Regions from separate parts of the Sporosarcina sp. P12(2017) genome, predicted to be linked through region 4. Evidence: riboswitches for the same ligand, from Rfam matches in the RefSeq annotation. Region 4 holds a riboswitch; each other region holds the start of a gene.
The links. A riboswitch is a leader RNA that binds a small molecule or an ion and turns the genes downstream of it on or off. The one in region 4 is predicted to bind cobalamin.
Positions count from the first base shown of each region.

Region 1: it holds a riboswitch for cobalamin, as region 4 does, so the genes downstream of both, CSV80_RS10485 (hypothetical protein) here and CSV80_RS06940 (ribonucleoside-diphosphate reductase subunit alpha) in region 4, are expected to answer to the same signal.
Region 2: it holds a riboswitch for cobalamin, as region 4 does, so the genes downstream of both, metE (5-methyltetrahydropteroyltriglutamate--homocysteine S-methyltransferase) here and CSV80_RS06940 (ribonucleoside-diphosphate reductase subunit alpha) in region 4, are expected to answer to the same signal.
Region 3: it holds a riboswitch for cobalamin, as region 4 does, so the genes downstream of both, CSV80_RS08290 (DUF4430 domain-containing protein) here and CSV80_RS06940 (ribonucleoside-diphosphate reductase subunit alpha) in region 4, are expected to answer to the same signal.

Region 1 is NZ_PDYL01000011.1:72,065-80,083, forward strand. It holds gene CSV80_RS10475 (ABC transporter ATP-binding protein) at 28-789, shown strand; gene CSV80_RS10480 (ABC transporter permease) at 779-2,722, shown strand; gene CSV80_RS10485 (hypothetical protein) at 2,771-2,992, opposite strand; cobalamin riboswitch at 3,244-3,435, opposite strand; gene CSV80_RS10490 (MATE family efflux transporter) at 3,585-4,931, opposite strand; gene CSV80_RS10495 (GNAT family N-acetyltransferase) at 4,928-5,392, opposite strand; gene CSV80_RS10500 (TetR/AcrR family transcriptional regulator) at 5,455-6,015, opposite strand; gene CSV80_RS10505 (NAD(P)H-binding protein) at 6,216-7,319, shown strand; gene CSV80_RS10510 (GMC family oxidoreductase) at 7,549-8,019, opposite strand, start outside.
Region 2 is NZ_PDYL01000022.1:29,264-37,282, forward strand. It holds gene ribE (riboflavin synthase) at 1-110, shown strand, start outside; gene CSV80_RS15470 (bifunctional 3,4-dihydroxy-2-butanone-4-phosphate synthase/GTP cyclohydrolase II) at 125-1,318, shown strand; gene ribH (6,7-dimethyl-8-ribityllumazine synthase) at 1,332-1,799, shown strand; gene metE (5-methyltetrahydropteroyltriglutamate--homocysteine S-methyltransferase) at 2,016-4,310, opposite strand; cobalamin riboswitch at 4,457-4,589, opposite strand; gene CSV80_RS15485 (malate synthase G) at 4,980-7,169, shown strand; gene CSV80_RS15490 (hydrolase) at 7,308-7,847, shown strand; gene CSV80_RS15495 (SLOG family protein) at 7,889-8,019, opposite strand, start outside.
Region 3 is NZ_PDYL01000008.1:101,717-109,735, reverse strand. It holds gene CSV80_RS08295 (S-layer homology domain-containing protein) at 1-1,861, opposite strand, end outside; gene CSV80_RS08290 (DUF4430 domain-containing protein) at 1,941-4,049, opposite strand; cobalamin riboswitch at 4,196-4,380, opposite strand; gene CSV80_RS17635 (hypothetical protein) at 4,523-4,699, opposite strand; gene CSV80_RS08280 (glycine betaine uptake BCCT transporter) at 5,070-6,560, shown strand; gene CSV80_RS08275 (O-acetylhomoserine aminocarboxypropyltransferase/cysteine synthase family protein) at 6,603-7,883, opposite strand.
Region 4 is NZ_PDYL01000007.1:8,773-16,791, forward strand. It holds gene CSV80_RS06915 (cytochrome c oxidase assembly protein) at 1-31, opposite strand, end outside; gene CSV80_RS06920 (DUF2243 domain-containing protein) at 21-524, opposite strand; gene CSV80_RS06925 (hypothetical protein) at 652-1,197, opposite strand; gene CSV80_RS06930 (glycerate kinase) at 1,333-2,454, shown strand; gene CSV80_RS06935 (alanine/glycine:cation symporter family protein) at 2,517-3,938, shown strand; cobalamin riboswitch at 4,424-4,600, shown strand; gene CSV80_RS06940 (ribonucleoside-diphosphate reductase subunit alpha) at 4,757-6,979, shown strand; gene CSV80_RS06945 (flavodoxin) at 6,967-7,404, shown strand; gene CSV80_RS06950 (ribonucleotide-diphosphate reductase subunit beta) at 7,383-8,019, shown strand, end outside.

The DNA.
Region 1 (8,019 bases), on a different contig from region 4:
TGATAGAATACACAAGGAGTGATGGACATGGTAATTTTACAAGCAACGAAAATCTATAAAATATATGGCAATAAATTCAATAAACAGGAAGTATTACGCGCGTTGGACCTTGAAGTACAAAAGGGTGAATTCGTCAGCATCATGGGGGCATCGGGATCGGGGAAAACAACTCTACTGAACGTCCTTTCATCCATTGATCGCGTTAGCCAGGGAACGATCAGCATAGAAGGGCAGAACCTCAACGATATGAAAGAAAAGCAAATGGCGGAATTCCGAAAACGTCATTTGGGCTTCATCTTTCAGGACTATAACTTACTCGATACGTTAACAGTAAAAGAAAACATACTGCTTCCACTATCGGTGCAGAAAGTATCAAGAAAACTAGCCAATGAAAAATTCCTTGCAGTGGCGGAGGAATTGGGTATTTCCGAAATCGCTACTAAATATCCAAATGAAATTTCAGGTGGTCAAAAGCAAAGAACGTCTGCCGCACGAGCATTTATCCATGATCCAAGCATCATTTTTGCGGATGAACCAACAGGCGCTCTTGACTCAAAAGCAGCATCCGATTTGTTGAACAAACTAAGTGATCTCAATATGAAGAGAAATGCTTCTATCGTCATGGTTACTCATGATCCTCTCGCCGCAAGTTTTAGTGAGCGCGTAGTGTTCATCAAAGACGGACAAATCTACACGCAACTGAATAAAGGAGACCAAACGCGTAACGAATTTTTTAATGACATCATCAAAACGCAAGGTGTGTTGGGTGGTGTGCAACATGACGCTTAATCAGCTGATTTTCCGCAATATCAAGAAAAACCTTAAACATTATTATGTGTATATCTTTGCTTTGGTTTTTAGCGTGGGCTTGTACTTTTCATTTGTAACGCTGCAATTTGATCCAGCATTGGACGATGCAACAGGAGGAGTGAAAGGTGCTGCAGCTATTAAAACAGGTTCAGTTTTTCTAATTGTTATCGTGTCTGTATTCTTGCTATATGCTAACAATCTATTTATTAAACGACGCAGTAAGGAGATTGGATTATTCCAATTGATCGGGATGACGAAAGTAACCGTTTTCCGTATTTTAAGTGTAGAGAATTTCGTGTTATATATCGGCTCTCTCGTTATAGGGATACTCTTAGGATTTTCGATGTCACGATTACTCATGCTCATTCTATTTAAGGTCACTGGTGTAACGGATGTTGCAACTTTACGTTTCTCTTCAGCAGCATTACTTCAAACGCTGATCGTATTTGCAGTAATCTTTGTATTGATTTTGATCATGAATGCGCTATTCATTAAACGACAAAGTATATTATCTTTGTTCCGTGTAACAACCGTAACGCAACAGCGGGTCAAAAAGATGACAGTATTTCAGGCGGTTGTCGGTGTGTTCGGTATTCTACTCATTGTATTCGGCTATTATTTATCATCCCGATTATTTAGTAGTGTGTTCCTAGGCGATCAGCTATTTCTGGTGATGATCATCATACTAGCTTCTGTCGTCATGGGAACGTATTTGTTCTATAAAGGCTCCGTTAGCTTTATCTTTAACCTGATTCGTAAACGTAAAGGAGGATATCTGAACGTTAACGACGTGCTGTCTCTCTCTTCAATTATGTTTCGAATGAAATCGAATTCTCTTCTATTAATGATTATTACATCCGTATCTGCGCTATCCATCGCATTACTCTCGTTAAGTTATATTTCGTATTACTCAGTAGAGAAGTCAGTAGAGCGAACTATTCCGGCCGACTTTACTATTCCTGATACTACGCGTGCAATGGAATTTACACAGGCACTTGAAAGTAAAGGCATCGCCTATACAGAGACAGCTATTGATCTATTGTCTACACCTGTTGGTTTATCAAGAGTTCTATCTATTCCGGGTGGGGATAGTCAAGATGTGAGTTATACCGATACAGAAATGATCGTCATTAGTGATGAAGCATTGCCAGAGTTAGACGTAGCAGAAAAGGAAGTGCTCTTCGTCAACTCTGATAATTTAACGGAAAACTTCATGAAATTCAAAGAAGATCAGCAAGTCGTTTTCCAAGGCAAAGAGCATGAGTATGATCTAACACTGAAAGGGACAGAAAGGGTAGTTGTTTTGCCCATACGTGTAACCTATGGTTTTGTAGTGGCGGTAGTGGATGATCAAGTGTTCCAGCAGATGAATGTAGATATAGATCCTTCCGTAGAATCCGAATTTACGGAATATCATGGAGTGGATATCGAGAATGAGAATGATCTAGAAAAAGCGAATGATATATTTAATGTGTTGGGAATAAACGACTGGGCAGGACATGAATCGAAGTTTGAGGAAAGAACGAAACAAATGCAAGGTGCTGGCATGATCATGTTCATCGTGGGATTCCTCGGCCTCGCTTTCCTTGTCACTTCTGGCTGCATCTTATACTTTAAACAAATGGACGAAAGTGAAGATGAAAAATCGAACTATACCATTCTTCGTAAACTGGGCTATACACAAACAGATTTGCTAAAAGGGGTTCAACGAAAGCAGCTATTTAATTTCGGTATTCCGTTAGTCGTTGGTCTCTTCCACAGCTATTTCGCGGTGAAATCTGGCTGGTTCTTATTCGGTACTGAAATGCTGGCGCCCACGATTATTGTGATGTTCATCTATACGGCACTATATTCTATATTTGGCTTACTTTCCGTATTGAATTACAAGCGTGTGATTAAAGATTCTTTATAACATAGTAACGCCCCTGACACATTAAGGTCAGGGGTGTTTTATTGCGATCTAGTTACTACCTACTAATTCAGCAACTACGATTTGATATGCTGTATCTAAATTAGCTAGTTGTTTACTTTTTTCTGCAGAGTCATTTGAAGTGTCTTCAGCAATTTGTTTCTTCACATTTTCCACTAGTATAGGAAGGGGGGTAGAGTGAGTGCTCACTCTATCCGACATCAATGTGTCCTTTAATAAGTTTGTAAAGTCATCGATTGTTTGATTGGGCATAATTCATTCTCCTCATCGTGTTTGTATGGGTTCGTTGACATAAAAAAACATCCGTCCGGTAAATACCTGGAAGGATGTTAAGTGGGAAGCCATGACGAATTAAACGGTTCGGCAGGAAATACACATATGTTGGATCGATAGAAACTATTTCGAAGCCACCTAATGAATGTCCTGATTCCGTTTTTTCGTACGTCGGCTTGTGTGTGATTTTTCATAAGCCGCACTTGACACCTCCTATCCGCGTAGGGTATTGGTGTGTACTGATCTAGGCAGGTCTCCTGGCTCGTCTTCAACGTATAATTCACCTTCCCATTTCCCTTGCGGTGAAACAGTGGTAACGAATTATACTCCAACTCACAGTTGCGGGACAGCATCGGTTTTTCACCGATTTCCCTTTTAAGCGTTTAAGAAAAAATAAACGCACCTATCTCTAACACGATATTCAGTTGCTCTTTCAGTATAGCACTCTTATTGATGAAAGGAACAAAAATAGTGCAACATTCTTTACTACAACACGTACTCACACTAATTCTATGGAACGCGCTGCTTAGAACAATGATTTATGTTTCCGTACTGTTCTATAGACCAATGCTTAGCCGATTAACGAATGTCGAGTAGCGTTCCTTTGATATAAATACACGCCAATAAATACGACAAGCTCAGAAGCGGGAATGGATAACCAAATACCATTCAATCCGAATATGCGTGGCAAGATCATCAAGAAAATCAACATGACGATGATTTCACGTGAAGCGGTAATCCAAGTGGCCATCCGTACATTGCCGACAGATTGATAATAAGTCATCATGACAAAGTTCGTACCTGTGAACAAATAGGCAATAAAGAATAGATTAATTCCGGTAGTAGCCAATTCTCTGACGGCTTGCGGGAAGTCTCCGAAAATCGATACGATAGGACCTGCTGCGAACTGTCCGACGAGGAAGAACACAGCACCCGCGATGACGACTGTGAGAGTGGCCTTTTTAACGGTTTCCTTCATCCTTATCCGGTTACCAGAGCCTTGATAATAACTGATCAGCGGCTGAATCGCACCACCCATCCCGAGGAATAGCATAAGCATGACACTGTGCACATAGTTCAAAATAGAGAATGCCGCAACACCTTCTGTACCGGCCATCCGTTCGAACGCAATATTATGTGTAATGGTAAAAAAGGAGATTCCCAACTCGGAAAGGAAGCTCGGGAATCCGATGAAAAGAATGGCTATGAACAGCTTTTTATTGAACTGTAAGCGAATCAATTTTAAGTTATTGTTTTTCTTAAAGAAGTGGGCGAGCAGTACTAACATGCCCATAAAGGAAGCGATAATTGTAGCGGTTGCAGCACCGGCAACACCGTAATCAAGAATAAATAAGAACACATAATTCAAAATGATGTTAATGACTGACGTCACAATTAGCCCTGCCATTGAGAGGTTCGGTGCTCCGTCGTTACGTACGAAAATACTAAATGTGTTTTCTACAGTAAAGATAAAGCCAAATAGTAAAATCACAAATAAGTATTGCGATACATAAGGGAATGTAGTGGTATTCGCACCAAGTGCGTATGCTAGCGAATCCCTAAAAATAAAGGCGGTTAAGCCTAATATAATGGTTAATAAGAAAATGGAAATGATTGCATGTGTGAAAATCGAACGAGCTTTAAGCACATCTTTAGCACCCATTGCCATCGAATATTTTGTGGCGGCACCTATACCAATCCATAAGGAAATAGCAAAAAAGATGGTATAAACGGGAGCCGAAATTCCGACTCCCGCCAATGCTTCTGCACCCAATCGATTACCGACCATGATACCATCCGCCACAATATTGATTGCCATCAGCAACATACCGACAGTTGACGGTATTAAATAACGTAAAAAGATACGTCCTACTGGCTCAGTATCCAATTTATTAAACTTGGGTGAAGAAGAACTCATTGCACAGGACTCCTTTGAAGATCAAGTTCCATGATGAGACAAGGGAATTCACCTACATCATCAATTTTACCATTTAACTTAAAACCGAATTTTTCATATAAATGCTGTGCGGCTTTATTACTTGGATAAATACTTAAATATATCTTGTTGCATTGATACTTTTCTTCCATTCTCGTAAGTAGAAGTTTAAGAAATCTACTAGCATAACCTTTACCTTGGTGATGCTGATCTATCATAAAGCGATCAAGCCATACGTTGCCATCTGCTTCACGTCCGTGCATAGCATAGCCGACTAATTCCTTTCCATCATATAATCCAATGGACTTCCATTCTGGTTCGAATTGAGATTGTGCTAGTGAAAATGAATTGCTTTCAATAAAGTTCTTTTGGTTTTCGTGTACGGATAAATAGGCAACATCCTGCCAATTTTCATTCGTTACCTCACATGCGTGGAGGCTCATAATTCCATCTCGCTTTCATTTTTTTGTAAAACAGTAAAACTTCTTTTGTTTTATTAGTTTATTTAGTCGTCACTTTTCTTAATAAATCCGAACAACAGGATATCAACAATGGAATCCAATGCTTCGGTTACCGTCATACGATTTTCATAGAAAAACTTTCGATCAAGTGTAGAGTTGGTCGCATCTATAATCAACTTCATAAGTAACTCTACGTTTTGATCTGCAATGATCCCCTCATGAATTCCTTGTTCAATTAATTCACGAAGTTCATCCCATTCATGAAGTGCAGCGTGTACTCGCTCCCATTGTTGGGGATGTGTTTTTCTCATTTGATCAAGTATTTGCCAGTTATAAAAGTCATTGTATTTCGGTATGACCGTAATGACTTTCTTAATCTTATCGACAAGATGTAGTTCATCGTCTTTCATAATGATATCGGTTTTTTCGTCGAACTCCTGTAATGTCGAGTCGATCATCGCATCTAAAATTTCCGTTTTCGAAGAAAAGTGTTCGTATAATGTCCGTTTGCTGATACCTAGTCTTTTGGCTAGATCATCCATCGTAAACTTCATACTTTTTTCATGAACTTCTTCGAGGAAAGCTTTCATAATACGTGCTTTCATTTATCGTACCCCTATCCTTATATACCGAATGAAAACTAAAAAAACATATACAGTTTTCATCGTTCTTATCTAGTATAAGTACTTTTAATATAAAAAGCAAAGACCGCTACTTAAAAACAATATTATTTAATTATATAGGCTTATAAACTCCTTATACAGGGTAGTTTTACTGTACACGTACGAGAGAGGGTGGGGGTTGTATGGGAGAAAGGAAATTGGTTGTAGCCGTTGCGGGTGCTAGTGGATATATAGGCAATAATCTATTGAAAAAGCTAAAAGGAAAAGCAAAAGTTATTGGTCTGTCGCGAAATGGAAATCGGCGGGAGAATACGGAAGACGTTGAGTGGCGGTCTTGTGATCTATTTTCTATGAAAGATGCTGAGAAGAGCTTGGCTGGTGCGGACATTGCGGTATACCTCGTACATTCTATGCTAAAATCAGCGAAATTATCTCAAGGTGCTTTTGAAGATATGGATGTCATTTTAGCGGATAACTTTGCGCAGGCAGCTAAAAAACAAGGAATTAAACAAATTGTCTATTTGGGCGGGATTAGCCCCGATGAAGATGAAAAAGATTTATCACGCCATTTGAAAAGCCGTTTAGAAGTAGAAAGGATTTTACGCTCATATAACGTTCCTGTTACCGCATTACGTGCATGGCTAATTGTCGGTTCAAAAGGTTCTTCTTTCCCGGTTTTATCGAAGCTAGTTAGAAGACTTCCAGTAATGATTTTACCTAAATGGACACGCTCCAATACACAGCCTGTAGCACTGGAGGCGGAATTGAAAGAAAAAGAAGTGTCAAAGAAGAAGCCGATAATCGGGCCGCTTAAGCAAGATGTTCGTTCAGTGCAGAGAATTGAATTACCTCATAGCTGGACTGCGGATGAAACTGCACGTTATTACGTAAAATGGCTTTCTACGTTCTTGAATCCTTGGGTGAAAACCGACGTAGACGACCAGTTAAATTGCCGAATCGGTTTCCTCGGAAATCGGACATTGCTCGAGTTAAGTTATTCTGCAGATCGTAGTACAAAAGATCGCTCACTTTACTATATAACGGGCGGTTTATTGATGGATCCTGATTCCAATGAACGCGGCAGAATGGAGTTCCGAAAGATTCCAGGATCGAATGAAGTAATCATTGCGATTCATGACTATTTACCATCTATACCATTGTTTGTCTATTACGTCACACAAGCCAATATGCACGCGTTTGTCATGTCTTGTTTCCGCCATCATATGTACAAGTTGAGTACTATTGAGCGTGATCGATTAGGCAATGTTGTTTCTAATGTGCGATAAAGAAAAGCTCGGATTGGCAGTGTTACACTGCCGATCCGAGCTTTTCTTTATCGTCTGGGATGGATGAGCCTTGCTATATACATTCAGATGGTTCTTACGTAAGTCTTCGACGGTAAGAGGTTTATGCAACAACCCCGTAAATTTATGAAATATACCAATTTTTATATACTGCGTAAACTATGGAAAGCGTAGAACAAAAGCAACGGCGTCTTTCGGACTGCCTGGCTCGTTATGCGTTTAATGTTTCCTGCTTGGCTTCTGCAAGCTGGCCGCCTTCTTTTAAATACCTCTCTACGCCTTCAGCTGCACGATATGCCAACGCGCCGATGGTTGAAGTGGGGTGATGTCCTCCGAATTGAGGGAATGCTGAACCGCCCACTACGAATAAGTTATCCATTTCCCACATTTGAAGGTAGTTATTCACTGCGGATGTTTCAGGGTCGGCCCCCATAATAATTCCGCCCGCATAGTGACCACCCGAATATATATGATCAAACTCTTCAGGCACTTCATCTTCATCGACGATATCAGCGCCCATTTCTTTCATGATTTCACTACACTTTTCAATTCCGAATTTGGCCATGTTCCGATCATGATCTGTGTAACGATTTGTAATACGTAATAGGGGATCTCCATATTCGTCTTTGTATGTTGGGTCTAAATCCACGTAATTATGCCACCATGACATAACAGCAGGAGT
Region 2 (8,019 bases), on a different contig from region 4:
ACTTTGAATGCGATATGCTTGCGAAATATGTTGAGAATATGTTGCGAAAGAGACAAGATGCGGGTCAAACAATGTCGAAGGATTTTTTACAACAACATGGATTTATGTGAAGGAGTGAATGTGGATGTTTCATACAATTGAAGAAGCATTAGAAGATTTACGACAAGGTAAAGTTGTGATCGTAGTGGATGACGAAGATCGAGAGAACGAAGGGGATTTCGTGGCATTGGCCGACCAGATTACGCCTGAAATCATCAACTTCATGGCAACGAAAGGTCGAGGCTTGATTTGTGTACCGATAACAGAACAGAAAGCAGCCCAACTAGGCTTGCAGATGATGACCGATAACAATACGGATTCACATGGTACGGCGTTTACAATCAGTATCGATCACCACTCCACCCATACCGGAATCAGTGCATTTGAACGTGCAGATACAATCGTCAAAATGATGGAACCGAATGCAACAGCAGGTGAATTCAAACGTCCTGGACATATATTTCCACTCGTAGCGAAATCAGGTGGTGTACTGGAACGTACGGGACATACTGAAGCTGCGATAGATTTGGCGCGATTGGCAGGCAGCGCTTCTGCAGGTGTAATTTGTGAAATCATGAGTGAAGACGGAACGATGGCGCGTGTGCCAGAGTTACGTCAGATGGCTGAAGAATTAGATTTGAAACTAATCACCATTCAAGACCTCATTCATTACCGTCTACAGCGAGAGCATCTAGTCATACGTGAAGCAGAAATCAAGCTGCCAACGGACTATGGAGAGTTCTGCATGGTCGGCTATACCGAGACTATGACAGGCAAAGAACATGTTGCATTGATAAAGGGCGACGTTACGACAGAAGAGCCGGTCTTAGTGAGAGTTCATTCAGAATGCTTAACAGGCGATGTCTTTGGATCATGCCGTTGTGACTGTGGTCCGCAACTGCAAGCGGCTCTCTCTCAAATTGAAGAAGAAGGTCGCGGCGTATTGTTGTATATGCGTCAAGAGGGCAGAGGCATAGGTTTGATGAATAAACTGAAAGCCTATGAACTGCAAGAACAAGGCTATGACACGGTAGAAGCGAATGAAAAACTTGGATTTGCTGCTGATTTGCGTGATTACGGTATCGGCGCGCAAATTCTTCGTGAACTCGGTATTACGCAAATGCGTTTGCTGACGAATAATCCGAAGAAAATTGCTGGTTTAAAAGGATATGAATTGGAAGTGGTGGAACGCGTCTCGATCCAGCTACCATTTAATGAAGTAAACGAAAAATACTTACACACAAAAGCGGAAAAACTAGGTCATTTATTAACTTTATGAGGAGAGATGAAAAATGGGTAATTTATTCGAAGGACATTTAGTAGGTACTGGTTTAAAAGTAGGTATCGTCGTAGGGCGGTTTAACGAGTTCATCACAGGGAAGTTACTTTCTGGTGCACAAGACGCATTTAAACGTCATGGTGTAGATGAAGCGGATGTAGACATAGCATGGGTGCCTGGTGCGTTTGAAATCTCGTTAATCGCAAAGAAAATGGCGGATTCTAAAAAGTATGACGCAGTCATTACACTAGGCACGGTCATCCGTGGTGCGACTCCTCATTTTGACTTTGTTTGTAATGAAGTGGCAAAAGGTGTTTCACAAGCTGGTATGCAATCAGGTATCCCTGTAATCTTTGGGGTGCTCACAACGGATACAATTGAGCAATCAATCGAGCGTGCAGGGACTAAGGCGGGGAACAAGGGCTGGGACGCAGCGGTGTCTGCTATTGAGATGGCGAACCTAACAAAGCAGTTTGATTGATTAATAACAGAGTGAAAAGAGGATGTCCCGGAAGTTACTATACTTCATGGGATGTCCTCTTTTATTATGTATAATTCAAATTCAAGTGCAAGATTGAAAGGGGTTAGCGAATGAATGTATCATCCCCAACACCCATGCGAGTTGCTCTATTACAATCTCTATGAACAAAAAACTGTCTAAGAAACCATATTGGTTTCTTAGACAGTACTAAATTCGTTATTTTGCCGCTACTACGCCTAACTTTTCTCGTGCCTGTACAGTGGCAATTACCATATTCTTCAATGCTGCAACTGTTTCTTCACGCTTTCTTGTCTTCAAACCACAATCCGGGTTGATCCAGAACTGGTTAGGCTCTAGCACTTCAAGACCTTTGTTGATAATCTCTGTCATCTCTTCGACTGCAGGGACGCGTGGGCTATGGATGTCATAGACACCTAGACCGATTCCTTTGTCATAATGATACTCATTGAAAGCCTCGACCAAGTCGCCGTGACTACGTGAAGTTTCAATAGAGATGACGTCTGCATCCAGTGCGCTGATCGCTTCGATAAAGTCATTGAAATCACAATAGCACATATGTGTATGAATTTGCGTCGTATCTTCGACTGATGCTGTGGATACGCGGAAAGCATTAACAGCCCAATCCAGATAGTGTTTCCACTCAGCTTTCTTTAATGGAAGACCTTCTCGAAGTGCTGGCTCGTCAACTTGGATCATATGAATGCCGGCTGCTTCAAGCGCTTCAATTTCCTTACGCAAAGCGAGTGCAATTTGGTTTGTCACTTCTTCTCTCGACAAGTCGTCACGAACGAATGACCAGTTTAAAATAGTGACAGGACCCGTGAGCATTCCTTTTACTTCATGATCTGTAAGGGATTTCGCATAAACGGATTCTTCCACAGTCATGGGTTTAGTGAACGCAACGTCTCCGAAGATGATTGGAGGCTTAACACAACGTGAACCGTAGGATTGTACCCATGCTTTTTCAGTAAAGACAAATCCGTCAAGCTTTTCTCCGAAATATTCCACCATATCCGTACGTTCAAACTCACCATGCACCAATACATCAAGTCCTAAGTCCTCTTGGATATCGATCCATTCTTTGATTTCGGCATTAACGAAATCTTTGTATTGCTGATTCGTAATTTCACCTTTTCTCCATTTATTCCGTGTAGCCCGTACTTCTGGCGTTTGTGGGAAACTACCGATTGTTGTAGTGGGAAGTAGTGGCAATTGGAATTTTTCCTGTTGCTTCACTTTACGTTCTGCAAATGGAAGGTTTCGCTTACTGTCAGAAAGTAGACTTCCGGAAGTCGCTTCGCGTACTTCTTTATTATTGCGAGCAGGAAGGGCATTAAATGCAGTCAATGCTGCTTCACTGTCTTCAAATACTTTAGTGAATTTTTCTTTTCCATATTGTAGAGCTGTTTGAATAGCTTTGATTTCTTCCATCTTCTCATCAGCAAATGCTAATGCGTTCAAGATGGTTTGATCTAGTTTCTGTTCCGAGCGAGTCGTGACAGGTGAGTGGAGCAAGCTACATGAAGGTTGAATCCATAATTTATCAGGTGAAACTTGCTGTTGGATTGTTTCAGTCAATGTAAGCTTTTTTTGTAAATTAGAACGCCATACGTTGCGTCCATCTACAATCCCTGCCGCAAGTACTTTGTCTTTTGGGAAGCCATGTTGCTTCAGGTTATCTAAGTTTTTCTCGCGTCCGTGGACGAAATCGAGTCCGATCGCTGCAACAGGTAACGCAATCGTTTCTGTATAATGTTCAACTGAATCAAAGTATGTCTGTAGAAGAATATTCAGTCCGCTTAGATTATTTGTCAGTTGTGAATAAATTTCTGTAACAGTTTTCATTTCATCTGAGCTGATTGATGTACATAAAATTGGCTCATCGATTTGAACCCATTGTACTCCTTCATCCTGTAATTCCTGGAGTACTCTTTGATAAAGTGGGATCAATTGCAGGATGATAGATGGTACATCATTATCCTCAAACCCTTTAGATAATTTCAATAATGTATAGGGGCCAAGTAGAACGGGTTTACCTTCAATACCTAGTTCTTTCTTTGCTTCACGATAAGCAGCTAGCGGTTTATTTTCAGTTAGTTCAAAACGCTGACCTTCGTATTCAGGCACGATATAGTGATAGTTCGTATTGAACCATTTTGTCATTTCTGAAGCGACTGCCTCATCATTACCGCGAGCCATCGAAAAGTATGTGGATGTGGAAACTTGTCCGCCTTTCCAGTTATAGCGTGAAGGAATGATTCCGAACATTGCAGACGTATCAAGTACACGATCATACAATGTGAAGTCGCCTACAGCAATGAAATCAATTCCGGCATCTTGCTGTTTTTTTAAGTTCGCCAAGCGAATCTCTTTCGTTGTTTGAAGAAGTTCATCTTCTGAAATCTTCTTTGACCAAAATGCCTCAAGTGCGCGTTTCCACTCACGATTTTCACCTATGACCGGATAGCCCGCTATACTACTTTTTACCATGGATAAATTCCCCCTTGATTTTTTATAATAAAAAAACATCTCTAGGGGAGATGTTAGAAAAACGAGTACATATAAAATAACATGCTAAAAATAGCATGCGTTTATAGACTGCTTCTGTCTAACACTTCCCTATTCATCGTAGGATTAAGCGTCATGAAAAATAGGCAGGTGTCTGGCTGGACGCATGGGCGTCTTCACAGTGGCGGGACCGCTCCAAGAAAAGGATTCCCTTTTAAGAAATGAAAGTATTTTCATTCCACCTACTTTTCAAACTATTCAATTCAGATGATTGTCTCTAAAACTATCACATGCAAAATAGTGTGTCAACTTGCTATCTGAATTTAGTGGCGGGTACCTAAAGAACAAATGGCGTAGTGAAATGATGAAACAGTATATTACCTCTACTGTTATATAACTGATGTCAATAGCTAGACTCAGACGTAATTAACCGTGATGTGAAAATTTACACAATTCAGTTGAAAGTCAACTAGACTTTAGGTATGATATGTACTAACACGTCTTCAAGTGAAGAAGTCATTCGTCTGTTATGTGTCGATTTATGATCGACAGGCTATGGGGTGTTGCTGAATAATGGATGATGATAGGTGTTCATCGCTATATGTTATACAACAGAATAGCGCAAAAAACATTAAGGGGTGGCTTTTATCCATGACAAACTATGAAAAAGTAGGTAAATTGCAAGTCGCAACAGAACTATATAACTTCGTAAACGAAGAAGTTCTTCCGGACTTAGAAGTCCAAAGTGATCAATTTTGGACAAATTTTGATTCGCTCATTCATGAACTTACTCCTGAAAACAAAGCGCTATTAGAAAAACGTGATGAATTGCAAAAGACCATTAGCGAATGGCATCAAAATAATAAAAGCGAAATTGATTTCGCTAAATATAAAGAATTTCTAGAAGAAATTGGCTACTTAGAGCCAGTTCCTGAAGATTTCAAAGTGACAACAGCAAACGTTGACAATGAAGTCGCAAACCAAGCAGGTTCACAATTGGTTGTTCCAATCGATAATGCTCGTTATGCATTAAATGCAGCGAATGCAAGATGGGGGAGTCTATACGACGCACTTTATGGATCGGATGTAATTAGTAATGAGGCGGGTGCTGAAGCTGGCGTTCAATACAACCCGATTCGTGGACAGAAAGTAATCGATTTTGCGAAAAAATTGTTAGATCAAGCAGCGCCTTTAGCTGAAGGTTCTCATGCAGAAGTAACAGCTTATAAAATTGTAGAAGGTAAACTTCAAGTAACGCTTGAAAGTGGTATCACGACTCCATTGAAAGATGAGTCCAAGTTCGTCGGATATAACGACTCTGAAGACGCACCGACTGCTGTATTGTTAGTGAATAATGGATTGCATATTGAAATCGCTATCGATAAGAATAATCCAATCGGTAAAAGTGATAAAGCAGGTGTGAAAGATCTTGTACTTGAAGCGGCACTCTCTACGTTGATGGACTGTGAAGACTCTATTGCTGCAGTAGATGCTGAAGATAAAGTTGGTGTATACCGTAACTGGCTTGGTCTAATGAAGGGCGACTTGGAATCAACATTCAAGCGCGGTAGTAACACAGTTACAAGAAAATTGAATCCAGATCGTACGTATACAGGCGGAGATGGCAAGGAGTTGACTCTGCGTGGTCGTTCATTGATGTTCGTACGTAACGTAGGTCATTTAATGACTAATAATGCAATCCTAGACGAAAATGGCAATGAGGTACCTGAAGGGATCTTGGACGGTGTTCTTACATCGCTGATTGCTACACATAACTTTAAAGAAAACACAGAGTTTAAAAACTCCCTCCACAATTCCATTTACATTGTAAAGCCGAAAATGCATAGTCCAGCTGAGGCGGCATTTGCGAATAAACTATTTGATCGTATTGAAGATCTACTAGGTGTTGAGCGCAACACAATTAAAATCGGAGTTATGGACGAAGAGCGTAGAATGTCACTGAATCTGAAATCGGCAATCAATGAAGTGAAAGAGCGTATTGCATTTATAAACACTGGATTCCTTGACCGTACAGGTGACGAAATCCATACATCTATGGAAGCAGGTCCAGTTATTCGCAAAGCGGATATGAAGACGTCTAAATGGCTATCTTCATATGAATCTGCAAACGTAGCAGTAGGAATTGGAGCGGGTCTACCAGGACACGCACAAATTGGAAAAGGAATGTGGGCAATGCCTGACTTAATGGCTGCAATGCTTGAACAGAAAATTGCTCATCCAAAAGCTGGAGCTAGCACTGCGTGGGTTCCATCACCAACAGCTGCAATTTTGCATGCATTGCACTACCATGAAGTAAATGTTAAAGATGTACAAGCCGGAATTGACAGTTCGATCGATTACCGCGATGGTATCCTTGACATTCCATTGGCACCTAAAGCGGATTGGTCTGCCGAAGAAGTACAATCTGAACTAGATAACAACGCACAAGGTATCCTGGGCTATGTAGTTCGCTGGATTGACCAAGGAGTAGGGTGTTCAACAGTTCCTGATATCAATGATGTCGGATTAATGGAAGACCGTGCAACGTTACGTATTTCGAGTCAGCACATTGCAAACTGGTTACGTCATGGGGTTTGTACGAAAGAGCAAGTACAAGAAACTTTGGAGCGTATGGCAAAAGTAGTGGATCAGCAGAACGCGGATGATGAGTTGTATCAGCCGATGGCACCGAACTATGATGATTCCATCGCGTTCCAAGCAGCGTCTGACCTGATATTTAAAGGGGCAGAACAGCCAAGTGGATATACAGAGCCGATCTTGCATGCTCGTCGTATTGAAGCGAAAGCAAAAGCAAAACAAAAAGCGACAGTACAAAACTAATAACCATTCCAAACCGTCTCTCTTTCGCTAACGGAAGAGAGACGGTTTTTTACTAAATTAATCAGAGATGCGTATTTTTCAAATAAGTCTGTCAACATGCTATACTAGCGACAATGATGAAAAGGGGATGAATAAAGCATGTTGCAAACAAATCAAACAGTTTTCGTATTAGTCGATGTACAAGGAAAGCTCGCGCAAATCGTTAATGAAAGTAAGGAATTACATGATAACTTGGAAAAACTGATCAGAGGATTACAAGTATTGGATATTCCTATACTATGGCTCGAACAATATCCTGATGGTCTAGGGCCGACTACCGAATCGTTATCGAACTTGCTTGAAAAACAACAACCGATTGCCAAAATGACATTTAGTGCAATGGGCAATGAAGAATTTGTTAAACAGTTGAAGGAGTTGGGTAGGAAGCAAGTATTAATTGCAGGAATTGAAACGCATATTTGCGTGTATATGACAGCGGCTGATCTTGTGAAACAAGGCTATGAAGTAGAAGTGGTAGTGGATGCAGTCACATCTAGAACAGAAGCTAATAAAATGATCGGCTTACAAAAGATGAAACATCTTGGAGTCTCAGGTACATGTGTAGAAACAGCTTTGTATGAGTTGCTTGGTGAGGCAGGGACAGATGAATTTAAGCAAGTTTTGAAAGTAATCAAATAGAAAAAAGCGAAATGCCTGTTTTGATGGCATTTCGCTTTTTGTTATTCCCATTGTTCCCGCTGCAAATCTTCTGCAATGAGTTGTAAATCATCGGCAGTAATTGATAATACTTCATAGTTAGTAGTTTCAGCTAGTTGTACTGCCATTTTCTTAAGGAACTTCGGTGAACCTT
Region 3 (8,019 bases), on a different contig from region 4:
GCTCTACTGCTTGATTAATATAATCCTTTGCCCAGTGTGTATGAATATCCGTAAACTGTGGAGTCGGAGTCGGAGTCGGTTCTGGTTCTGGTTTTGGCTCTGGTTTTGGCTCTGGTTTCGGATCTGGATCAGGTGTTGGTTCAGGATCTGGCTTTGGCGCCGGAACAACAGGTATCTCTTTAAAGTTGTACAATACCCCTTTGCCTTTTGTGAATAAATCAAATGCTACCAAAGCTTGCAACGCTTGCTCCGTGGCCATTGCATTCGAGCGGCTATCTCCTGCTGTATGCTGGAAGCCACCATCAGCTGTTTGGAAACTCAAAAGGTGATCGATCAAGTTGATGCCGTTCTTCGTAAACATCGGTATACGCGGATCGATTTGATTTGCAGTCAGACCGATGATTACTTGTGACGTCGCTTCACTGGAAATACCGCCAACGAACGCTTCGTCGTATCCACCTGTTGGACCTTGTTCATTCGCGAGGAACTTCACTGCACGATCCATCGCTTTACGAACTTCCGGCTTATCTGTGTAAGGTGCAATGCCTATCAAAGCCATTGCGGTAATGTCATAGCTTGTCGAGCCTTCTTTACTCGTCGACAAGCTCCACGACCCGTCATCTTTCTGGTATTTCAATAACTCTGCAACTAGGCTCTCACGTGTCCATTTCGAGTTGCTTGGTACTTGGTAGCCTTTTGTATCGAGTGCAATCAACGCGAAAATGATGCCGTTATTACCTTGGTATGTCAGGCTATCAGCACCTGTCATATGCTTTTCACTATTTACAATTTTATCGATTAAGTTAAAGCCCTTGCCATCCGCATTCATTGGATCAATGCCGATTGCTGCGGCAGCCATTGTTAAACGTTGTACATCAGTAATCTTCATTCGACCTTTGCCGGATCTGCTAATCACCTGGTCTTGTAAATGTTCGTAGAATTCCTTTGTATAAGACGCAGGTACTTTCTTGCCCGCTTTCACAAGTCCGATTGCCTGCCACTCACTGTCGATCGATCCTGCAAGCATTTGCGCACTTGCCTCGTTAATGGCTGAAGTGACAAGCTTTGAGTAATCTTTAGTAGACGGCGTTTCCGGTGTTGGACCTGGTTTCACTACCGGAGGCTCCGGTGATGGATTCGGATTCGGAACTGGATTTGGTAACGGGTTCGGTTCAGGGTTAGCGATTGGTGCATACGTCACTTTCACTGTTTTTGTAACCGAATCGTTCTTCGCATCCGTTGCCTGTAAGACGATATTATTATCACCACTCTGCAATACCGCATTTACTGTGTTCCCTGTAACGACCGCTTGCTTGCCGTTTACAGTGACTGTCGGTTGAAGTGCTGTTCCGAAATAACTCGCTGCGTTTACTTGGAATGAAAGGGTAGACTTCGTAACTGTTGCTCCCGAAGTAACACCTGACACTGAAATTTTTGGCTCCAAGTCTTCACGGAAAGGAAACAGATCGGCGTTTAGATCCTTACCTAAGTCCGTCGTATATTTCCACTCCACTTTATCACCAGGGATGAGCTTGATGACGCCCGCTCCACGATTCGGGAAGATACCGTTGACGCTGTACATCCAACCGCTGCCTTGTCCGCGGTCGAATTCATATACATTATCTATCCCTTCTACGTAAGCTGTCGCGCCTTCACCGCCACTGTATTCCATTTGAATCCCTCTTGATTCAACATTCCGCTTGAGTACACTTAAAACTGTATCGCCTTCCTGTACTTCGACGGTAGACAACGGCATCGGAACTTCTGTATTGGAAATCGTGATGGAATGCTGTAGTGTCTGTGCTGCTTGATTTTCATAAATCGGAGTCGGTTGCTCTGCGAATGAAGGTGCAACCGGCATAAGGATAGCGGCACTCGCTAATGCGAATGCTGCCGTTATTTTCGTGAAATTTTTGATGATAGAAATAACGCATACCTCCTTATTTAATGATGAATAGTTTACGAGCTGCTTGTTTTAATGTTTTTCCTTCTATAGAAACTGGTTCAATCACAACTAAAGAATATAACTGACCTTTTATATAATTGGCTTCCGGTGTCACAGTAACTTTCAAACCGTTCGCTTTCACTGTGACCGGTACGCGCTTACCTGTAATATCTTCTACATAGATTTTATCCAAATTCGCTTTTGAGTCCTGTATTTCTTTGTTGAACGTGACTGTAAATGTATGAGTGGGTTCTACTACTTTGGCATCGAAATAACGATATGGACGATCATTATCTACTATGAATACTTTTTTCGTCCCTTCAGGAATCAACGTTTCTTTTTTAGTCCCTTGTTCTCCCGCTTGTACAATATAATATCCTTCAATTATTTCCGTGTTTTCAATAAAGACAGAAGACCATGCTTCATTTTTGTTTTTCTGCACATTTAGAAGGCTATTATTAACAATTCCTTGAAGAGTTGAATGACTTAAAACTTCAAGTTGCGTGACTATTTCCGAAAAATCATACAGTCGTCCTTCGCCTTTTGTAAATAAATCAAATGCGACAAGACCTTGAATCGCTTGTTCTGTAGCCATTCCGTCTGTCGAACCTGTCATAGTATGCTTGAAGCCTCCGTTTTCTGTTTGGAAGCTTAACAGGTGATCTATCAAGTTGATGCCGTTCTTTGTAAACTGTTCACCTTGTGGATCGATGTTATTTGCTGTCAAACCAATGATGACTTGCGAAGTGGCTTCACTAGAAATGCCACCTACGAATGTTTCATTAAATCCGCCAGTAGGACCTTGGCTTTCAGACAAGAAAGTAACTGCTTTCTCAACAGCTTTTTTGACAGCTGGTTGTTCATTGTAAGGAGCTAATCCAATAAGAGCCATTGCCGTCATATCGTAACTCGCAGCGCCTGTATTGCTTGTAGCTAAACTCCAAGCACCATCTGCTCTTTGATAGCTTAAAAGAGCCTCAACTATCTTTTCGCGATTCCATCGTGCATCTTTTGGAACTTCATAGTTTTTCGTATCCAGTGCAACTAACGCAAATATTAAACCATTCGTTCCTTGGCGAGTCATCGTATCTACGTTTCTTATATCTATACTGTTATAAATTTTATCGAGTAAATCGATACCATTGATATTCTTAGGATCTCTCCCTATCGCTGCCGCGGCTATCGTCAAACGTTCTGCATCTGTAATTTTTAGACGTTCCGAGTTCTCAACGATCTGTTGTTGGACATTTTGTTCAAATATGACTGCATAGTTGTCCGGTACAGCTACTCCTGCTTTTGCTAAACCGACTGCCGTCCACTCGCTCGATACAGATTTACTCAGTATATAATTTGTCACTTTCTCAATCGCTTCAGGTACGCTTGCTTGACTCGCAACTACTGTAATTTGTAGTGCATCTGCCGCTTTTCCTACAACTGTTTCTTCTGATGCAACTAGCGAGAAGTTTTCACGGTCTACTTTACCGTTTAATTGAATCGTTATTTGCTGATCCGTATTTTGAGTAACTGTAGAAATTGTCAAATTAGATTGTCCAACAGTCCAATTTGCCGGCTCTAGCGCTGCCGGTGTAAAAGTATCGCCAATTAGATTCACCGTAATTGCAGGATTTTCACTATGTTCTATAACCTGTGTAGTCGTAGAGATAGCAGCCCAACGGCCATAGAAAAATTTCACCACGTCAGTATCTTTTACTACATAAGCAGCAGCTCCAACAGAAGGTGCTTGTCCGTTTACTGTATAATTCCAGCCATCCCAACCACCTAATGTTCCTGCTTCTTCATTATTAATAGATGTTACGTACGCCCCGTAATCACTTTCTTGCACAGTATATTTTACGTTCTGGCTAGTAAGTGCCTTCTTCAACGCATCTAACGCATTTTGCCCTTCTGTAACTTGAATCGCTTCTTTTAAAATTACTCCCGATAAACCTTCTACTTCCACATCCACCATGTAGTTAGCGGCTTGCGTGCTTATTTTACTTTGCTGTACATCCGAATTCGCTAAAGCAACTGAACTGGTCGTCGGCAACAGCATCGTTACTGCTAGTAAAACACTTGCGATGATCGATACATAACGCTTAAACAAATGACTTCCCCCTTGTACTAGTTTGATAAATTGAACGTAAAAAAGCCCTTGCCTCCAGAAAGAGACAAGGGCACTATGTATAGACGGACTCCTGTAATAACTTAATTATTTATCCAATACAATATGCATACCTCTTCCTGGGAGGCGTAACGCATGTTATTTTGGCAAGTCTCCTGACTTATGGATCATCACATCTTCAACCTTCCCAGTATTTCACCAGTGGTATTCTGAAGATATTACCCATTTACAGTGGCCGGACCGTACAGGATTTTCACCTGTTTCCTTTTTCATCTTTACAGTAATGTAAAGAACCAAAATATTCTATTCAATTTTACCATAGTATACCACATTGCCATTCGCTAATTTTGATTATTTCAAAAGAACAGTAGAAAAGACTGACGAAAGGAATCTTCCATCAGTCTTTTAATGAATACTATTTATTACACTAGGTGCTTTTATAAGTGAGTGGAGGTTTACAGCTCCTGATAATCTCGCTGATAGACTCCGCCGTCTTTCACTTCTGCATGATAAAGTGCTTTCAATGCAAAGCTTTTCTCTAGCTCATGTTCTTTCATAATCTCTTTCAATCGTCTGTTTAACTCTGGGCTATGCTTTACGAGCTGAAGCATCTTAGGTTGTGAATACTGCATGAAAATCCCCTCCTCATTTCATTTGTTTCTATAGTATAACATGGCTACGGTTCTTGTTGTATGAAAGCAAATTGTTCTTCTGGCTGGAAATCAACCCTAACTTTCATGTATACTATCACAAGAGCAGGCTGATGATTCTGTGCAAGTACATGAATTGCACTACAGTACCTACTTACATATCGGACGAGAATGAATTTTTCTCGTCTTTTTTATTTTCACTTGTGATGACATTGTAAACAAACTGTCATATACTTAGCGTTTACACGAACGACTAGATGGGTATTGTCAAGTGTATGTGTGCAATTTTATTCTACAATCTTGATTAGTTACTTCGATTGTTTCACAAACTACATTTTAAAAAGGAGTGCCTATGAAAAAAGTTTCATCAACATTTTATATTACATTAGTAGCTGTCATATTGGCAGTCGGTTATGGTGTAATCGCTCCCGAACACTTTGAGGCGATCACGCTCAATATAAGGAATCTGATTTCGGATTCATTCGGCTGGTATTATTTACTGACAGTTTCTATGCTATTCTTCATTTCAGTCTATTTGATATTCAGTCCGCTCGGCAGGATTCGATTGGGGAAAGACAGTGACAGACCACAGTTTTCCATATTTTCTTGGCTTGCCATGCTATTTTCTGCGGGTATGGGAATTGGGCTCGTGTTCTATGGAGCTGCGGAACCTCTTTCGCATTATGCGGTAAGTTCAGCTACTGCGCCTATTGAAACGAAAGAAGCGTATAAAGAAGCGATGCGTTCAACATTTTTCCATTGGGGCTTCCACGCATGGGCTATATATGGTATGACCGCTTTAGCGCTAGCATACTTCCAGTTCCGCAAAGGTCAACCTGGTTTAATTTCCGCTACACTTCGTCCGATTTTCGGTGATCGCGTAGAAGGCAAACTTGGAACTGTAATCGATGTCTTTGCAGTTTTTGCTACTGTTTTTGGCGTCGCCACATCACTCGGATTTGGAGCAGTCCAAATTAACGCTGGTTTGAATTACTTATTTGGTGTTCCGATCGGTTTCTGGTCTCAGTTTATTATCATTGCGATCGTTACTGTATTATTCCTACTATCCGCTTGGAGCGGTCTCGGAAAAGGGATTCGTATTTTATCGAATACAAATATGGTATTAGCTCTTACACTGTTGGTCTTTATCATTGCACTCGGTCCAACATTGCTGATTTTCAATATGTTCACTGATTCTATCGGTGGATATTTAGAAAACCTCATTCGTATGAGTTTCCGCACAGCACCACTTACGCCTGAAAACCGTTCATGGTTGAATGACTGGACACTATTCTACTGGTCTTGGTGGATAGCTTGGTCACCATTCGTTGGAATGTTCATTGCCCGCGTTTCAAAAGGAAGAACGATTCGCGAATTCATGATCGGCGTGCTCGTTGTACCGACTGTATTGAGTATGATTTGGTTCTCAGCGTTTGGTACGACAGCTATTGAAACACAAAAAGCAGGTATTATCGATTTAGCATCTACGGCAACAGAATTGACGATTTTTGAGATGTTTAGTGGATTACCTTGGTCATTCGTCATTTCAATTGTCGCGGTTTTGCTGATTACTTCATTCTTCATTACATCAGCGGATTCGGCTACATTCGTACTTGGTATGCAGTCATCATATGGCTCATTGACTCCACCTAATAACTTGAAGGTCGTCTGGGGTGTCATTCAGTCCGCCATCGCGATTATTCTATTGTATGTTGGTGGTTTGGACGCACTTCAAAATGTTATCATCATAGCCGCCTTACCTTTCTCCATCATACTGATCATGATGGTCACTTCGCTATTCAAATCTTTGAAGGAAGAGCGAAGAAAAATTAAACGAAAATAAAAAATGAACACTGCGCACATGCGTAGTGTTCATTTTTTTGTATTAGTTTGCGGCTTTTTCGATTGCTTGTTTCAAATCTGCGATAATATCGTCTACTGACTCCAACCCCACAGACAAGCGGATTAGCTCTTCGCTGACACCTGAGTTTTTTAAATCTTCCACAGACAACTGCTGATGAGTAGTAGATGCCGGATGAATGATTAATGACTTTGCATCTCCCACATTCGCTACGTGAGACCAAATTTCTACATTATCGATTACTTGTCTTCCTGCATCGCGTCCACCTTTGATACCAAATACAATAATTGAGCCATAACCATTTTTCAAATGTTTATTTGCTAATTCCGCTGTTGGATGATCTTCTAGACCCGTATACGTTACCCACTCTACTGCCGGATGATCTTGCAAGAATGCCGCGACTTTTTGTGCATTTTCATTATGGCGTGGCACGCGTAAATGAAGTGTTTCTAAACCTTGCAACAAGTTGAATGCACTGTCCGGCGACAAGCACGGGCCGAAGTCTCTTAGCAATTGCACGCGCAGTTTCGTTGCGAAAGCTGCAGCAGCCGTGTCGATTCCATAACGTAAGCCATTGTACGTTTCATCCGGCTCTGTAAAGCCTGGGAACTTACCTTGTGTCCAGTCGAATTTCCCTGCATCCACAGCTACACCACCGATGGTCGTACCGTGTCCGCCGATCCATTTTGTTGCTGAGTGGATGACTACGTCCGCCCCGTACTCGATTGGATTTGATCCATATGGAGATGGGAATGTATTGTCTACTAGCAATGGGATGCCATTTTCATGTGCAATGTTCGCGACAGCTTCCACGTCCAGCACTTGCAAGCTTGGGTTACCGATTGTTTCTGCAAACAATGCTTTCGTTTTATCCGTAATAGCTGCTTCAAAGTTCTTTGGATCAGATGCGTCAACAAATTTCACTGTGATCCCGTAGCGCGGTAATGTAACGGCGAATAAATTGTATGTACCACCGTAAAGATTACTCGCTGCAACGATTTCATCGCCTGCTTCGGCAATATTCATAATAGAGAATGCAATTGCCGCCATTCCCGAAGACAACGCAACTGCTGCTGTTCCGCCTTCTAGCTGTGCGACACGCTCTTCGAAGACAGCTACTGTCGGGTTCGTAATTCTTGTATAGATATTGCCTGCTTCTTTTAAGCCAAATAAGTTTTGTGCGTGTTCTGTGTCTCTGAATACATAAGAAGTCGTACGATGAATCGGTAAAGCCCGTGAGCCTGTTTCCGGATCCGGTTTTTGCCCTCCGTGTAATAGTATCGTTTCTGGCTGTAAATTCGTCATAACCATTCCCCTTTTTCATGTATTGATGGAACACCGAAACGCCCCAAATATCTTCCCTCTGGGACTAGACAAGAAAAACGCAGGAGTGAGATTCCCTCGATATATATAGAAAAAGCCCATCTTCCATAATAAGAAG
Region 4 (8,019 bases):
CGGTCGCACTGATATATGCATCATGTGGCATGAAGCACCAGCCTTTCCGCCGAGCGTGCATTCTGTCGCGCTGACTTGATTAGCAACAGGCCTGCCGCAATCATCACAATCGCAGAACCGTTCCAAACGACGTCATATGGAACGATGTCTACATGATAACGAATCTGATGAATACGCATGACCTTGTGTTGAATGGTTCCATCATACAATTGGAACGCTCCACCCCCGAGCAACTTGCCACCCCAGAACATCTTATGCCATAACGCATTCCTCCTACGTAAATCCGCCACCAAAAACAATCCACCGACCGTCGCAAACCAGCTAAACGCATGAAATAAACCATCCGACACTAATCCGACCGCCACTGTAGATTTATCATAAAACTTGTGCCAATGCAGCAACTGATGAAACAGTGTCTCGTCCAAAAACGCCACAAACCCGAGTCCGAATAATATACCCGCCCAGAGATTTCTCTTCTGATAACTTTTTCGATTCGTCCAATTTATCACTTGCGACTCAGCCATTTATTACTGCTCCTTTCCTTACGTAGGTAGTGTTCCCTGAGGGTGCGGTGTTTAATACATGGCGCGTGCTGGTAGATGGGCGAATAGAGCGGCGTGGAACGGGGGTGGGGTCGGGCTCATTGAGCGGTTACGTGGCTTGATAGAGCGCATTACTTCGAAGTATGAGCGGATACAGGTTAACATTGAGCGGATCTACATCGACATAGAGCGCTTTATTGCCAACTATGAGCGGATACGCGACCTGATAGAGCGGATACGCGGCTCGGAGTGAATACTCGGGTTTATAGAGCGGAACCACGTTGTCTTTGAGCGATTTCGTATTCAGATAGAGCGCTTTACCTCGAAGTATGAGCGGATACAGATTAACATTGAGCGGATCCACATCGACATAGAGCGCTTTATTGCCAATTATGAGCGGATCTGCGACCTGATAGAGCGGACGCGCGGCTCGGAGTGAATACTCGGGTTTATAGAGCGGAACCGCGTTATCTTTGAGCGATTTCGTATTCAGATAGAGCGCTTTACCTCGAAGTATGATCGGAACCACGTTGTTAATGAGCGGATCCACGCTCACATAGAGCGCTATACCGCAAACTATGAGCGGATATGTGACTTGATAGAGCGGATGCAAGACTTCATAGAGCGAATAAGCACCTTCATTGAGCAAATACACCTAGCAAAACTATTACCCTGTCCGTCTGCAGAGAAATCTGAAAGCCTTCATTATAAAAATATATGAACCATCCGATATTTTACGGTAACTTTTCCCACATAATCTGCTAGAATACGATTAAAGGGAGTGTGAGCGATGAAAATTGTCATTGCGCCTGATGCATTTAAGGGGAGTTTGCATGCGGAAGAAGCGGCCGACGCTATATGTAGTGGAGTGAAAAAAGTCTATCCACACGCAGAAATAGTACGTTTGCCGGTTGCGGATGGTGGCGAGGGGACGCTTGCTGTTCTCGTTTCATCAACTGGTGGGACGTTGCGAACGGTGTCTGTTCAAGATCCGCTGGGTCGCGCAATCGATGCGTGTTTTGGTGTGCTTGGTGACGGCAAGACAGCGGTCATTGAAATGGCGCAGGCGTCCGGTTTGCTGTTGCTTGAGGATCATGAACTGGATCCAATGAAAGCGTCAACATTTGGCACGGGACAATTAATTCGTCATGCGCTGGATGCGGGGTACAGGAAAATGATTATTGGACTTGGCGGCAGTGCGACGAATGACGGGGGAACAGGTTTGCTCGAAGCGCTGGGTGTACGTTTCCTTGCTGACGGACAGTTGTTGCAGATAAATGGGGAAGCGCTTTCGTTCATCAATGAAATCGATATCTCGCAACTAGATAAGCGTTTGCTGGAGACGGACATTCGCATTGCGTCCGACGTGGACAATCCATTTGTCGGTGAGCAAGGTGCGTCGTTTGTTTTCGGTCCGCAAAAAGGGGCGAATGCGGAAATGGTTCTGCGTTTGGATGAAGGGTTACGTCATCTGGCAGACGAGACGGAAAAGCGGACAGGCGTGAGATTGCATGAGTTACGGGGTGCAGGTGCGGCTGGGGGAAGTGCAGGTGCATTAATTGCCTACTGTGGGGCGCGTCTTGAAAGTGGCATTGATGTCGTGCTCGAGGCGATGAATTTCGCAAAGCATCTATCTTCAGCAGATTTCATTGTGACGGGTGAAGGTAAGACAGATCGGCAGACGCTTGCAGGCAAGGCATTAATGGGGATTGCAAAGCTTGCAAAAGAAGAGGGGGTTCCGGTCATAGTCATTTCGGGGGCTATTGAAGAAGCGGCGCGTCAAGAGCTTCTCGGGTGGTTCTCCGAATTACATTCATTAGATGACGGGAAGATGTCGTTGGCTGAATTGATGGCATATGCAGCAGTGTTGTTGGAGAATAAAGCGTCAACCGTCATGCAAAGTAGAAAATAGTTTTTTATGCCAAGCATAGTAACTAGACAAGTAGGGTATAGCATACACAAGGAGGTGGTCAGATGTTTCAAGATGCGATCGACTGGCTTGTAGGGCCGGCGAATAATTTCATTTGGACATATGTTTTAATTGGACTTTTATTGGCAACAGGTTTATATTTCACGGTTCGCACGAAATTTGTGCAAGTACGCTTATTTCGCGAGATGTTCCGTCTGATTGTAGAGAAGAAAGATAGCAATGACGGGGTGTCTCCGTTTCAGGCATTCACGATCAGTGCCGCATCACGTGTAGGAACAGGTAACGTAGCGGGGGTAGCCCTTGCGATCGGAATCGGTGGTCCGGGTGCGGTATTCTGGATGTGGGTGATTGCTGTTATCGGCATGGCGACCGCGTTCATCGAAAGTACATTGGCGCAAGTGTATAAAGTGAAAGACGGCGATACATTCCGTGGAGGGCCAGCGTATTATATGCAAAAAGCGCTTGGTTGGCGGAAACTCGGAGTGGTCTTTGCGGTTTTATTGACGATGTCTTTCGGATTCATATTTAACGCAGTACAATCTAACACGATCAGTCAATCCTTCACTGACGTATTTGGCATTCCGACCTGGGGTGTTGGAGTTGGCTTAATACTAGTGACAGGGATCATCGTCTTCGGCGGTGTCAAACGTATTGTCAAAGTAACACAGACCATCGTACCCGTCATGGCAACCTTCTATATTTTAGTAGCATTATATATCGTGATTATAAATATCGCGGAAGTTCCAGGCTTGATTGTCTTAATTTTCGAACATGCTTTTGGAATTAAAGAAGTCATGGGTGGCGGAATTGGGATGGCGATGATGCAAGGTGTACGTCGCGGTCTCTTCTCCAATGAAGCAGGTATGGGTAGTGTACCAAACGCAGCCGCTACAGCGAACGTATCGCATCCGGCCAAACAAGGATTGGTACAAAGTCTAGGTGTGTTTTTCGATACAATCATTATCTGTTCTGCCACAGCATTCATTATTTTGCTCGGCGGTTTGTATCAATCAGGTGAAACAAACGGGATCATCTTGACACAAAACTCCATGGCCGTACAAGTCGGCGCATGGGCACCATACTTCATCGCCGTTGCGATCATGTTCTTCGCCTTCAGTTCCATCATCGGAAACTATTACTATGGCGAAACGAATATTGAATTCATCAATGCTAACGTCGTATGGAAACGAATCTACCAAGTTCTTGTACTTGCTATGGTATATTTCGGAGCCATCGCAAAAGTACAAGTAGTATGGGACATGGCCGACCTTTTCATGGGACTAATGGCTATCATTAACCTAATCGTCATTCTACTACTCGGCAAAATCGCCTTCAAAGTACTTGACGACTTCACTAAACAACGAAGAGCCGGCAGAAACCCCGTCTTCAAATCAGCCAGCATTCCTGACCTAAAAGGCGCAGAATGTTGGGAAGAAACAGCTGAAAGAGCGGAAGATCGCTTGTGATATTGAGAGATAATCTAGGGCTTTTTATGTTTTGATCTTAAGACTTTGAATTGGTACTAAAAATACAGTGAATTTTCTAGGTGGTCTACGTTAGAAAGTAGGATTGTAGCGGAAGCAGTTCACTCCGGGAGGATCAGCGTGAGTCTGAGACCCTGGACAGGTGCCTTAATTTCTGCGAAGTACACAGAAATACGGCAAAGCGAACCCTTCGCCGTTCGCTTGGCTCAGGCCACGCCCTCCGGAAAGCGTCCCCCTGCTGAAGCGGAAATCCCTTCCCCTCACTAATTTCACTATCTAATTAAAAACGTTCAGACAAACAATTTAGTCAAGAAGTAAAAAGTTTGATATACTATAAAATATTGAATATAAAAAATCGGATCGTAGTTCAGAAGAAGGATTCTGGACCTCGGTTCGATTTTTGTTTTGCATGTTTGAACACAACATGTTAGGGTTATATATGAATTAACACACTATATATAGTGTTTAACAGCAATTAGATGAATTGGTACCCACGAAGTTTAAAAGGGAATCCGCCACTAACGGAGCTGCCCCCGCAACTGAGGGCACGGACGACTATCTTATGAAAACCACTGCCACGGCGGGAAGGAAAGATGGAAGAACGATGTGCCAGCCAGTAGACCTGCCAGTCATCTCAGCAAAACATTCTTCGGGGTTGGAGAGTGAAAGCACAAAGCAGTCTTTTTTCAGTCTGCCTAAAACTTTCCGCAATCTACTAAGCGTCAATCGACGACTCCCGATTTTTATTGGGAGTTTTTTTAGTACATAACCGAATTAATTCACTAAAGGGAGCGGATATAATGGCTATTATTCAAGAATCTGTGGGACTTAATTTATTGATGGAAAACTTACAAGAGGAATTCGGCAAGAAGCAAATCGAGCCGTTGATCGAAGCGAGTGAGAAATTCCAGGAGCGTCACCCGGCGAGCTCGGCAACTGAGTGGACGAACGCGATGGTGCTAGAGTCTTTAAGCCGTATTGATGAAGCAAATGCGTACTGGACGTTTGTAGCGGCGCGTATTTATTTATTCGACGTCTATGCAAATCAAAAAGCATTGCGTGGAGCGGATGTCTATACCGATTTTGCGAAAAATGTAGAACGCTTGGTGGAAGAGGGTTTATATACACCCGTTCTAACAGAGAAATACAGCCAGGACGAGCTTCAGGAAATCGGTAAGCTACTCGATCCTTCTCGTGACCTATTATTCACATATATTGGATTAAAAACATTAGTAGACCGCTATGTAACGGTAAACTTTAAGAAACAGTCAGTGGAGCTTCCGCAAGAGCGCTGGTTGATCATTGCAATGACGTTAATGCAGGACGAAACAGTAGACCGCATTCATAAAGTTGGCGAAGCGTACTGGGCAATGAGCAATTTGTACATGACGGTTGCGACACCTACATTATCGAACGCAGGCAAGATGCACGGTCAGCTATCGAGTTGCTTTATCGATACAGTGGATGATTCATTACAAGGGATCTATAACAGCAACACGGATATCGCGAACTTGTCGAAATTCGGTGGCGGTATCGGTGTCTATATGGGGAAAGTTCGTTCTCGCGGTGCATCGATTCGTGGATTTGAAGGCGCATCAAGCGGTGTTCTTCCATGGATCAAACAGCTGAACAACACAGCAGTCAGCGTCGATCAACTCGGTCAACGTCAAGGTGCCGTCGCGGTGTATCTCGACGTATGGCATCGAGATATCTTCACATTCCTCGACCTCAAGCTCAATAACGGTGATGACCGTTTGCGTGCACATGACATTTTCACAGGCGTTTGCTTGCCGGACTTGTTCATGGAGAAAGTCGAGTCCCGGGAAGACTGGCATTTATTCGATCCACATGAAGTCCGCACGAAAATGGGCTATTCATTGGAAGATTTCTATGATGAAACAAAAGGCCAAGGAACATTCCGCGAGAAGTATGAAGAATGTGTCCGCAATGAAGATTTATCAAGAGAGACGGTTTCAGCGATTGAAATCATGAAACGGATCCTACGTAGCCAGCTCGAGACAGGAACACCATTCATGTTCTACCGCGACGAAGTAAATCGTATGAATCCAAATAAACATGAAGGTATGATTTATTCTAGTAATTTGTGTTCAGAAATACTGCAAAATATGTCAGCAAGTACACATGAATCGGTCACGCTTGAAGACGATATGGTCGTCACACGCACGAAGCCAGGCGATTTCGTTGTATGTAATCTGTCATCGATTAACCTTGGAAAAGCTGTTACAGCAGACGCGCTAGACCGTTTAATCAAAATTCAAGTACGTATGCTCGACAACGTCATCGATCAGAACCAAATCCCAGTTGTACAAGCGCAACGCACAAATGCACGCTACCGTGGAATTGGACTCGGCACATTCGGCTGGCACCATTTACTCGCATTGAAAAACATTCAGTGGGAATCGGACGAAGCAGTGGATTTCGCAGACGAGCTATATGAAAACATTGCGTATTTAACAATTAAAGCCTCGATGGAATTATCAAAAGAAAAAGGCGCGTATCCATTATTTGATGGATCGGACTGGCAAACAGGCGAATACTTCGAGCAACGCGAATACGATTCAAATAAATGGCGTGAACTGCGCATGGATGTGGCAATGAACGGTATGCGTAACGGCTACTTGATGGCAGTCGCACCGAACAGTTCGACATCGGTTATCGCAGGCTCCACAGCGTCAATCGACCCAGTGTTCAAGCCGTTCTACCATGAAGAGAAGAAAGACTATAAATTACCGGTCATCGCACCGGATTTGAACCACAACACGTATGACATCTACCGTCGTTCCGCTTACATCGTGGATCAGCGCTGGTCTATTAAGCAAAACGCCGCTCGTCAGCAGCACATCGATCAGTCGATTTCATTCAACATCTATGTACCAAACTCCATCCGCGCATCCGTTATTTTGGACTTGCACTTGCAGGCATGGAAGTCAGGAATGAAAACAACGTACTATATGCGTTCAACCGCAGCTGAGATTGAGGAGTGCGAGTGGTGTCATTCTTAATCGCCTATGCATCCTGGAGTGGCAACACGCAGGAAGTAGCGGAATTGATTACGGAAAGTCTACAAAGTGAAGGCGTCGAAGTCGATACTTATCGTATCGGCATCGGTGTCATCCCGAACGTTAAAGAATACGACGCGTTGTGCATCGGTTCATTCACATGGGAAAAAGGGGCAACGCCGGATGAAGTCAAAGATTTCGTGGCGGACGTCGGCTATAAACCCGATCTCGTCTACGTTTTTGGCACAGGGGATACACAGTTTGGCGGCGATGATCTATTTTGCAAGGCAGCAGACAAGCTCGCGAAATTCTATCATTCCCCTTTTGAACCATTGAAGATTGAGCAAAGCCCACGCGGCATGCAAGAACAAAGCGTTACGAATTGGACGAAAGGAGTGCTCGAACATTGGCGACACTTACAAGAGTAAAAGTACTGAATCCTGCAAACCCGAATAAGGCAACAGCTATTTTCGGTGGGGAAGCAAGCGGCATCCTGAATTGGAACGACATCGCGCACCCTCATTTCTATACATTGCGTCAGCGAATCCGTTCTCTTTTCTGGACGGCGAATGAAGTTGATATGACACAAGACGTCAAGCAATTCGCAAGCCTGACAAAAGAAGAGCAATCCGCATTCCTAAAGATTATTGGCTTACTGGCTACACTCGATGGTCCACAAACGGTCATCGCAATGAAAATCGCAGACTTTACAACGGATCCTTCCGTCAAGTCAATTATGGCGACAATTGCAGACCAGGAAAGCGAACATAATCACAGCTACGCATACGTACTTTCATCTGTCACGAACTTGGACAAGCAAATGGAAGCCTTCGAAATGGGCCGTACAGACGAAGTACTAATGAAGCGAAATGAACGAATCGTAGACGTTTACAATGAGTTTGCGGAAAACCCAACAATCGAAACGGTTCTAAAAGCAATGGTGTACACGACATTATTAGAAGGTTTATTCTTCTACAGCGGCTTCGCATTTTTCTATAACTTAGCGCGCCATCAGAAAATGGTTGGTACATCCACGATGATCT